DNA from 2 places in the Paenibacillus sp. NN59 genome. Region 1 is predicted to be linked to the other one. Evidence: riboswitches for the same ligand, from Rfam matches in the RefSeq annotation. Region 1 holds a riboswitch; the other holds the start of a gene.
What was found. A riboswitch is a leader RNA that binds a small molecule or an ion and turns the genes downstream of it on or off. The one in region 1 is predicted to bind glycine.
Positions count from the first base shown of each region.

Region 2: it holds a riboswitch for glycine, as region 1 does, so the genes downstream of both, gcvT (glycine cleavage system aminomethyltransferase GcvT) here and sdaAB (L-serine ammonia-lyase, iron-sulfur-dependent subunit beta) in region 1, are expected to answer to the same signal.

Region 1 covers NZ_CP199678.1:541,517-546,184, forward strand. The annotation lists gene ACT89M_RS02510 (HAMP domain-containing sensor histidine kinase) at 1-875, shown strand, start outside; gene ACT89M_RS02515 (LolA family protein) at 882-1,985, shown strand; glycine riboswitch at 2,178-2,351, shown strand; glycine riboswitch at 2,356-2,492, shown strand; gene sdaAB (L-serine ammonia-lyase, iron-sulfur-dependent subunit beta) at 2,607-3,296, shown strand; gene sdaAA (L-serine ammonia-lyase, iron-sulfur-dependent, subunit alpha) at 3,286-4,221, shown strand; gene ACT89M_RS02530 (alpha-glycosidase) at 4,468-4,668, opposite strand, start outside.
Region 2 covers NZ_CP199678.1:5,004,744-5,009,411, forward strand. The annotation lists gene gcvH (glycine cleavage system protein GcvH) at 154-546, opposite strand; glycine riboswitch at 892-1,014, shown strand; glycine riboswitch at 1,018-1,118, shown strand; gene gcvT (glycine cleavage system aminomethyltransferase GcvT) at 1,348-2,490, shown strand; gene gcvPA (aminomethyl-transferring glycine dehydrogenase subunit GcvPA) at 2,487-3,842, shown strand; gene gcvPB (aminomethyl-transferring glycine dehydrogenase subunit GcvPB) at 3,929-4,668, shown strand, end outside.

The sequences.
Region 1 (4,668 bases):
TCCCGGTCAACGGTCTCAGTGATGAGATGGGTATGTTGTTAAAGCAGTTTGATGCGATGCAACAAACCATCAGGCAGACCCAGAAGGAAGTGGAGAGGCAACAAAAAGAAAAAGAGATGATTGTAGCTTCTCTGTCACACGACCTAAAGACACCTCTCATGTCCATCAGTGCTTATGCGGAAGCACTTAGTATGGAGAGAGATTCTAGACAATTAGAGAGACAGGAGTATAGAGATGTCATCGCTAGAAATGTGGAGCGTATGAAACAGATGATCGGTGAGCTGGAGATGTACACAGCATTGGGTTCCAGAGATTCAGAGCTTGCTATGGTTGAGGTAGAAGGGGAAGAGTTTTTTGAGATGCTGCTTGGCAGTTACGGAGGTCTTGCGGAACGTGATGAGTATGACATGAAGATGTCTGTTCGGACCAATCATTGCTATCGAATTCATCCTGAATCCCTGATGCGTCTGACCGATAATCTAGTGCATAACGCGCTTCGCTACACTCCTCCCCAAGGTAGCATCGGGCTCGCTGTAATGGATTCAGCATCAGAACTGGCGGAATGGATCGATCCATCACTGGGGGCAGAACTGGATGCGTACAGAAATGGTGCGACACTGCTTATCGTTCAAAATGAAGGCCCTCCTATTCCGGCAGAACAGCTGGAGCGGATTTTTGAGCCGTACGTTCAATATCACAAAGAGCAACTAGGCGGTTATGCAGGAGGCTCTGGATTAGGATTAAGCATATCAAAGAGAATCGCATTAAAGCATGGAGGAGATATACGCATGTGGTCCTCTGAACGATATGGGACTGTAGCTGTTTGTCGATTGCCGGAACGAAGGAACCCGGATGAAACACAGGATATAACTTAAGGAAAGGTGAGAATGATGATAAAAATGGGATGGAAGCTGATGGGAGCGGCCTTGATTGCAGGTTCATTGTTTGCTGGATGCGCAGAGAAAGATATGCTTGGGATGTCAGGAGCGGATATGATTGAGAAAATAATTGCATCCGAGTCTGGGCCAGGGTCATACTATGCCGAAGGTACGATGAAGATGTGGACAGATAGTGAGATTACGAGCACGATACACGTGAAGGAATGGGTCGACGGAAAAACAGGGAAAAAGCGGATCGAGACCGATGAAAACGGAAACGTGAGTTATGCGGTTCATAACGGTTCAGAGATTCTGCTCTATGAAGAAGAGGCGAAGACCGCTATTGCGATGGATTCATCAGCGCTCCAGCAGGAACCCAACCAAACCCAGAAGCAGATGCTGGTGGATCAACTGGAACGTATGCGTGATAACCATAATGTGAAGATGCTGGGTCAGGAAAAGCTTCAGGACCAGGAGGTCATTCATATTGAACTAACTCCGAAGGATAAGGATTCACTCTCCATGTCTTCGGAGTATTGGATAAACCCTAAAGAGTGGATGGTTGTGAAAGCCACGAGTACGTATGGGGATACCAAGTCAGAGTTTCTATATGACCAGATCAATTACAATCCTGAGTTCACAGACAAGACGTTTACGTTGGATATTCCTGCAGATGTAGAAGTGAAAAATATGAATGACGTGATGAATAACCGAGAAATCACACGAGAAGAAGCAGAGCAGGCCGTGGGTCAGCCCTTCCTACAGTATATCGGAGCGGATATGAAATTATCGAGAATTGAGCTCATTTCATCTATGGGTGAACAAGGCCGGGATGAAGTGACACTGTATTATGTGAAGGATAACAAACCAGAGATCAGCATGACCGTATTTAAAGCACCAGGGGAAAACGGTAATGAAAAACTGCTTCCAGAGGAAAAGAAAGTTAACATTCGTGATACAGAAGGTTCATATATGTCTATCATTCGGAACTTGTCGTGGAGCGAGGATGGTCTTCGTTATTCGGTCATGGGCGAAAATGATTTTTGGACAGAAGAACAACTACAGATGTGGGTAGATGAGTTGCAAATAACGAAGCAAGCGAAATAATATTGCGGATAGAGAAAAATGAACAAGCTTTGAACCATATGAACGAAAGGAGCATATCGTATATAGAAAGTGATGTGCTTCGAGATTACGTCACTTTTATTGACATATAGCGTATGGCATATTACGCTGTATATGATTGAATGCATGGCAGAATGGTGAACTTTCATTCATGGAATAACAGAATATAGCGAATGATAACGAGCGGGAGAGACCTAGCAGGATGATGCAATACAGTACAAGTAGGCATGATTAATGCAATTTAAGATGTAGAACTGTACTGTACAGATGGCTTGGGCACCGAAGGAGCAAGCAGTTATGCACCCGGCATAACCGTTAATCTCTCAGGTAAATGTACCGTCGTTGGACGCAACTCTGGAGAGTGCGCGGAAGAAGCGCCACCCAAGGGGTATATGATTGTCAGATTGCTGAACAGATGAGTGCTTGCGTGTACTCGGCCTTGTTCTTCCTGGCTTAAAATCATGAAACTCTCAGGTATCAAGGACAGAGAGAGGGCTAACGGCCTTCTTCTGTCCTTTTTTGATGTCATCAATCAGTAAATCAGGAACATTGTGGTGGGTCTTGTCCAGATATCGATGACAAAACCAATTGGAGGGTTAACAGGTGCGATTTAAAGATGTTTTTTCAATTATTGGCCCGTCGATGACGGGACCATCCAGTTCACATACAGCCGGTGCTGCAAGATTGGGACGAATTGCGCGTCAGTGGCTGGGATGTACACCGGAACGTGCAAGGCTTACGTTATATGGCTCATTTGCGGATACCTATCAGGGACATGGAACAGATCTGGCACTAATCGGTGGTTTGCTGGGTTACGTTACAGATGATCCGCGTATACCGGATGCAGAGCAATATGCAGATGAAGCAGGCATGGAGGTTGAATTTTACACCAGCGGTCTACCGGCTCCTCATCCGAACACGGTCAAGATTGAATTGTGGCACGGCGAACGGGCATGCTCTTTAATAGGCGCTTCCATCGGTGGCGGCAGTGTATCTGTGCATGCATTAAATGATTTTCGCGTACAGATCAGTGGAGAGTTTCCGACACTTGTTTTGCGTCATGCCGATAAAGCAGGAGTTCTGGCATCCGTGACCTCAACCATTAGCTCATCCGGAGTGAATATCGGCTATATGCAAGTGGATCGAAAGGCTCGTGATGGTGAGGCACTTACAGCAATGGAGATGGATGCACCGCCGAGTGAAGACACGTTGAACAAGCTGCGTTCATTGGATCATATGCTGGATATTCGTGTGATTGATCTGAAGAGAGGGGGTGATCCGGATGCGGTTTAAACATCTACATGAATTGAACACCATCTGCACTGCGGAGTCCAAAACGATTGCACAGTTGATGATTGAAGAGCAGGTGCAGGAGACTAACACACCCGAAACAGATGTCGTAAAGCAAATGTCGGAGTACTACCAGGTGATGAAAGAAGCGGTTCGTAAAGGACTTACAGAAGATACCACCTCACGTAGCGGACTGACGGGTGGGGACGGGAAAAAGATGGCCGAATATATTCGCCAAGGCGAAACATGCTCTGGCGATGCTTCTGCCCTTGCCATGGCCTATGCACTTTGCGTATCGGAAGTGAATGCCTCCATGGGACGGATCGTGGCTACGCCAACAGCGGGCTCTTGTGGCATCATTCCGGGTGTGTTTATCAGCTCGCAGGAACGATTTGGCTGGACGGATGAACATCTGGTGAATGGATTGTTCTGCGCCGGTGCTATTGGATACGTGATCGCCAACAATTCATTTATTTCAGGGGCCGAGGGCGGCTGTCAGGCGGAAGTAGGATCAGCGATTGGCATGGCTGCCGGTGCGATGGTGGAGCTTCGTGGAGGGACGCCGGAGCAGGTAGTGCATGCTGTAGGATTGGCTTTGAAAAATACACTGGGCCTCATCTGCGATCCGGTTGCTGGCCTGGTAGAGATTCCATGCATCGTGCGCAACGGACTCGGTGCCGTTACTGCACTGGCTGCCGCAGATATGGCACTCGCTGGTGTACGCAGTGCCATTCCGTCTGACGAAGTCATTGACGTGATGTTGGAGGTAGGCAGTGCGATGCCAAGCCGTCACCGCGAGACAGCGCAAGGTGGGCTCGCTCAGACACCTACAGGCCGCAAGATGATGGAGAAGCTGGCGAAGCCAAAGGCCAAGCGCTTGCCGGATGAGTCATCCGAAACATCAACAACAGGCTCAGAGGCAGAATAGCAAGTGGATCATATACAGGACAGGGGCAGATAGCTTAGGAGCACACAACCAAGTTCCGATTATCAATTAAATTAGTAATTAGAGCATGTTAGTCGTTATTACTTCATAACAAACAAGCGTCCGCGAACCTGGTTTTCTCAGGTTATGCGAGACGCTTGTTTGTCCAGTTTGCCTAAACCGCCAAGATAGCAGTCAACCACTCAGAATTGGAGAAGGCAGTCATTTATTGTTGTTTCCAAAAGGCATCTATTTTACTTCTGTGCGCATCACGGCATATCCGTAAGCAGGCAGTTCAATGGCAAGCACACCGTCTTCCAGAGCGGTGCGATGGTTGCCCTCAAACAGCTCCGTCCAAGGTTGCTCTCCTGCATCCAGTTCAACGATGGCGGTTTCCTCAGAACGGTTGAACAGAATGAGGATGCGTTCCTCGTCACTTTGCCGCTCCAT
Region 2 (4,668 bases), 2.1 Mb from region 1:
CTACTTAAATTCCTCCAATATGCAGAAAAAAACAGCAAAAAAACCTGCATAAGCTCATAGCTCACGCAGGTTTAAATAGCAAGATTTTTTATATTCAATTAGGATCATATATATGTCAATAAGTACAAATCAACTCGACAATCCAGTCGAATTCTATTCCTCAGTATGTTTAAGATAAGCATCCGCCTTCAGCAATGTGGATAATGCAGCTGTTACATCTCCATCGACACGGATTTCGATCATCCAACCTTCTTCGTAAGGAGAGCTATTCACCAGTTCTGGCGAGTCTTGCAAAGCTTCATTCACTGCAACAATGGTGCCGCTGACAGGTGAGAACAGATCAGATACCGTTTTGACGGATTCAATCGTACCGATGCTGTCTTCTGCTTTTACACCGGCTTCAAGATCAGGCAATTCTACAAACACAATGTCACCCAGCTGATGCTGCGCGAACTCGGTAATGCCAATACGTACGGTATCCTCCCCTACGGTTTGCACCCATTCGTGCTCTTTACTGTACAGGAAATCATTTCTCAATTCGCTCATCGATATCCGCCTCGCTTTTCATTAATGAGTGCATGCGTTCTTTGACCTTCACCTTTTTCCCAGACAATAGCGTATGATATTTCAGATTCAAATGTCAAGTTAGCTCACAGTTTATTTCAATTTCGATACCCACCTTGTGTAACCTCACACTACTCTTTCTGCATATAATGGCGAATATTAGAATAGTAAGCGCACTCTTTTAAAATAACCGAACATTAATATAGTATAAACATTAAATATTCGTATTTTACACAATTTCAATGATATCGTTCTTGACATCAGGACTGTATTCACGTTTTAATGAGAAGAGCAACTGAAGTTAATTGGACTACGTATGAACCGCGGATGAATGTAAAGGGAGAGATTGCCCGTACACCCGGTTTGGGGATGTGCATGAGGCGGCGCCGAAGGAGTAAACCACCGACAAGCGGGGGTGAATCTCTCAGGCAAAAGGACTTTTACAGGACGCAACTCTGGAGAGCATCTAATCGTCCTATACGGACGTTATGATCACCCAAGGGGAAACCTGTCTGAATAAACGGCGGGGTAACTCTCAGGTACAAGGGACAGAGCCTAAGAATACAGCGTGCTACTTGGCATGCCGGTTCTTTGGCCTGTCCTTTTCCTTTTTCCCAAAAAATGAATTGCAGGTTCTAGAATCGTACTGAACATAACCAATGAAAAAATGTAGAACAGTCGGCTGTTAACTCTCGATTACCAAAATTACTTAAGCATTATTGATCTGGCTCACAGAACGTGTTTTCATACTTGGCCTACTACGGCCCATGACGAGGTGATTGGATGTCTGATTTATTAAGAACACCACTCTTCCCCCTATACGCGCAATATGAAGGTGTACGTTGCATTGATTTTGGCGGTTGGGAGTTGCCCGTGCAGTTTAGCGGTATTCAAAAAGAGCATGAAGCCGTGCGCGAGCGCGCCGGGCTGTTTGATGTATCCCATATGGGCGAATTCACCGTAACGGGTGAACAGGCAGAAGCCTTTTTGCAAAACATGACAACCAACGACGTGACCGCAACTGTACCAGGTCAGGCACAATACACACTGATGTGTTATCCCGATGGCGGTGTAGTGGATGATCTGCTCATCTATAAACTCGCGGAGCAACACTACATGCTGGTCGTCAATGCCTCCAATATCGACAAAGACTGGGCATGGTTGCAGGAGCACATTATACCTGGGGTGAACATCACCAATGATTCCGAGCAAACGGCGTTGCTTGCGCTACAAGGCCCTTTAGCGGTCGATATTCTCTCGAAGGTTACAGGTTCAGAGATAGATGCAAGCTCCATCGAACCGTTCCGCTTCGTGCAGCATGCCGAGGTATGCGGAGTAAAGCTGCTGCTATCACGAACCGGTTACACCGGAGAAGATGGCTTTGAACTGTATGTTGCAGCTGATCAGGCAGCCCTCGTATGGAACGGACTGATGGAAGCCGGTGCTGATGTAGGCCTCGTTCCAGCAGGACTTGGTGCACGTGATACACTGCGATTCGAAGCGAAGTTGCCTTTATACGGGCAGGAATTATCACCAACCATCTCTCCACTGGAGGCAGGGCTGGGCATGTTTGTGAAACTGAACGCCGGGTCTTTTATCGGACACGAAGCTTTGTTGCAACAAAAAAATGACGGCCCTGCCCGCAAGCTGATCGGTATCGAAGTGCTGGAGCGTGGCATACCGCGGCCCCATTACCCGATCTATGCGGATGGCGTTCAGATTGGTGAAGTGACAACCGGTACACAGTCGCCGACCTTGAAACGTAATCTGGGGCTTGCCCTGATTGACAGCAAATATACTGCACTGGGTACACCACTGGAGATTGAGATTCGTGGCAAAAAGCTAAAAGCCGAGGTCGTCAAGACCCCTTTTCATAAACGGACACGTACGTCAAAGACACCTACCCAAGGAGCTGAGCAAGCATGAGCAAGCACCGCTACATCCCCATGACAGAACAAGACCAGAGCGCTATGCTGGCCACGATCGGCGTGGATACTCTTGAAGATTTGTTCAAAGATATCCCGCAGGAAATTCGTTACCAAGGCGAGTTGCCTGTGTCCTCCAAACTGGATGAATATGCCTTAACTCGCCATATGTCGAAACAAGCTGGCTCCAATGCCAACTTTGAAACACACGCCAGCTTCCTCGGCGCAGGCATCTATGACCACCACATCCCTTCGGTCATCAACCATGTCATTTCCCGTTCGGAGTTCTATACAGCCTACACCCCTTATCAGCCGGAGATCAGCCAAGGAGAATTGCAGGCTATCTTTGAATTTCAGTCGTATATTTGTGAACTGACAGGTATGGCGGTAGCCAACGCGAGTATGTATGATGGTGCAACGGCTTTTGCAGAAGCTGGCAATCTTGCCGCCGCAGCTACCCGTCGTAAACAGCTTATTGTATCTCGCACCGTTCACCCTGAAGCCCGTCAAGTATTGCAGGCGTACGCACATGGCCTGAGTCTGGAGATTGTAGAGATTGGTTATAAAGATGGGGTTACAGATTGGGATGCCCTGCAAACGGCAATTTCGGAAGATACCGCAGCGGTTATGATTCAGAGCCCGAACTTCTTTGGTGCCGTGGAAAATATAAAACAGGCTGCCGACCTTGTGCACACGCACAAAGGACTGCTCGTGGTGAGCGCCAACCCGCTGTCGCTCGGTTTGCTGGAAGCCCCAGGCAAGCTGAGGGCCGACATCGTCGTAGGCGATGCGCAGCCCCTCGGAATCGCCGCTTCGCTCGGCGGACCCACTTGCGGATACTTCGCCGTGTCCCAGGCTCACATGCGCCGGATTCCTGGTCGAATCGTCGGCCAGACGACCGATCGCAACGGCAAACGAGGCTTCGTGCTGACGCTGCAAGCCCGCGAGCAACACATTCGCCGCGAAAAAGCGACATCTAACATCTGCTCAAATCAGGCGTTATTAGCGCTTAGTGCTTCTGTCTATATGTCTACCATGGGAAGACAAGGCATGATTGATGTTGCTGATCTGAATTTGCAGAAGAGTCACTATGCACGAAATACGTTAACAGCTATTCCCGGAGTGAGACTTACTTTTACTGCTCCTACGTTTAACGAGTTCGTCATCCAGCTCCCTGAAGAAACCGATGTGGATGCTCTTCAGCTGAAACTGCTGGATGCAGGCTTCATCGGCGGTTATGAACTCGGACGTGAATATTCGGAACTGGCAGGACATATGCTCATTGCGGTCACCGAACGACGCAGCAAAGAAGAGATCGATGAATTCGCACGTGTATTGGAGGGAACGCTGTGACTCAGGAAACGACCACAAAAGTAACCATTGCGGGAGCTTCATCGGAAACATCTAACCTACATCAGTCAGTCAATCAGCAGACTGGAGTGGACTCGCAAGCATTAGGAACCCCAACCAGTCCGCAAGTCGCACCATCCGTTGCTCCCGAACAAACTCTGATTTTTGAACTGAGCAGTCCCGGACGTGTGGCCTATTCCTTGCCGGAATGTGATGTTCCCCGTCAGGATGCTGATACGTTGATTCCCCGGGAAATGCTGCGCTCGGAAGCGGCCGCGTTGCCGGAAGTATTCGAGGTTGATGTTATTCGTCATTATACGGCATTGTCCCGCCGCAACTTCGGGGTAGATAACGGCTTTTATCCACTTGGTTCCTGTACAATGAAATACAATCCAAAGATCAACGAAGATGTAGCACGTTACAACGGCTTTGCCAAAATCCATCCGTATCAGCATGAATCCAGTCTTCAAGGTGCTCTCGAACTGCTCCATACTTTACAAAATGATCTTGCAGGTCTGACCGGTATGGATGCCGTAACTCTGCAACCTGCTGCCGGAGCACACGGGGAATGGACCGGGCTTATGATGATTCGAGCTTATCACGAAAGCCGTGGTGAACTGCGTACCAAGGTTATCGTACCCGATTCATCTCATGGCACGAACCCGGCCAGCGCAACCGTAGCTGGATTCGAAACGGTGACAATCCCGTCGCGTACGGACGGTTTGGTCGATCTTGATGCTCTCCGTGCAGCAGTCGGTTCAGATACCGCAGCACTCATGCTGACGAATCCGAATACGCTCGGTTTGTTTGAAAAGGATATTCAAGATAT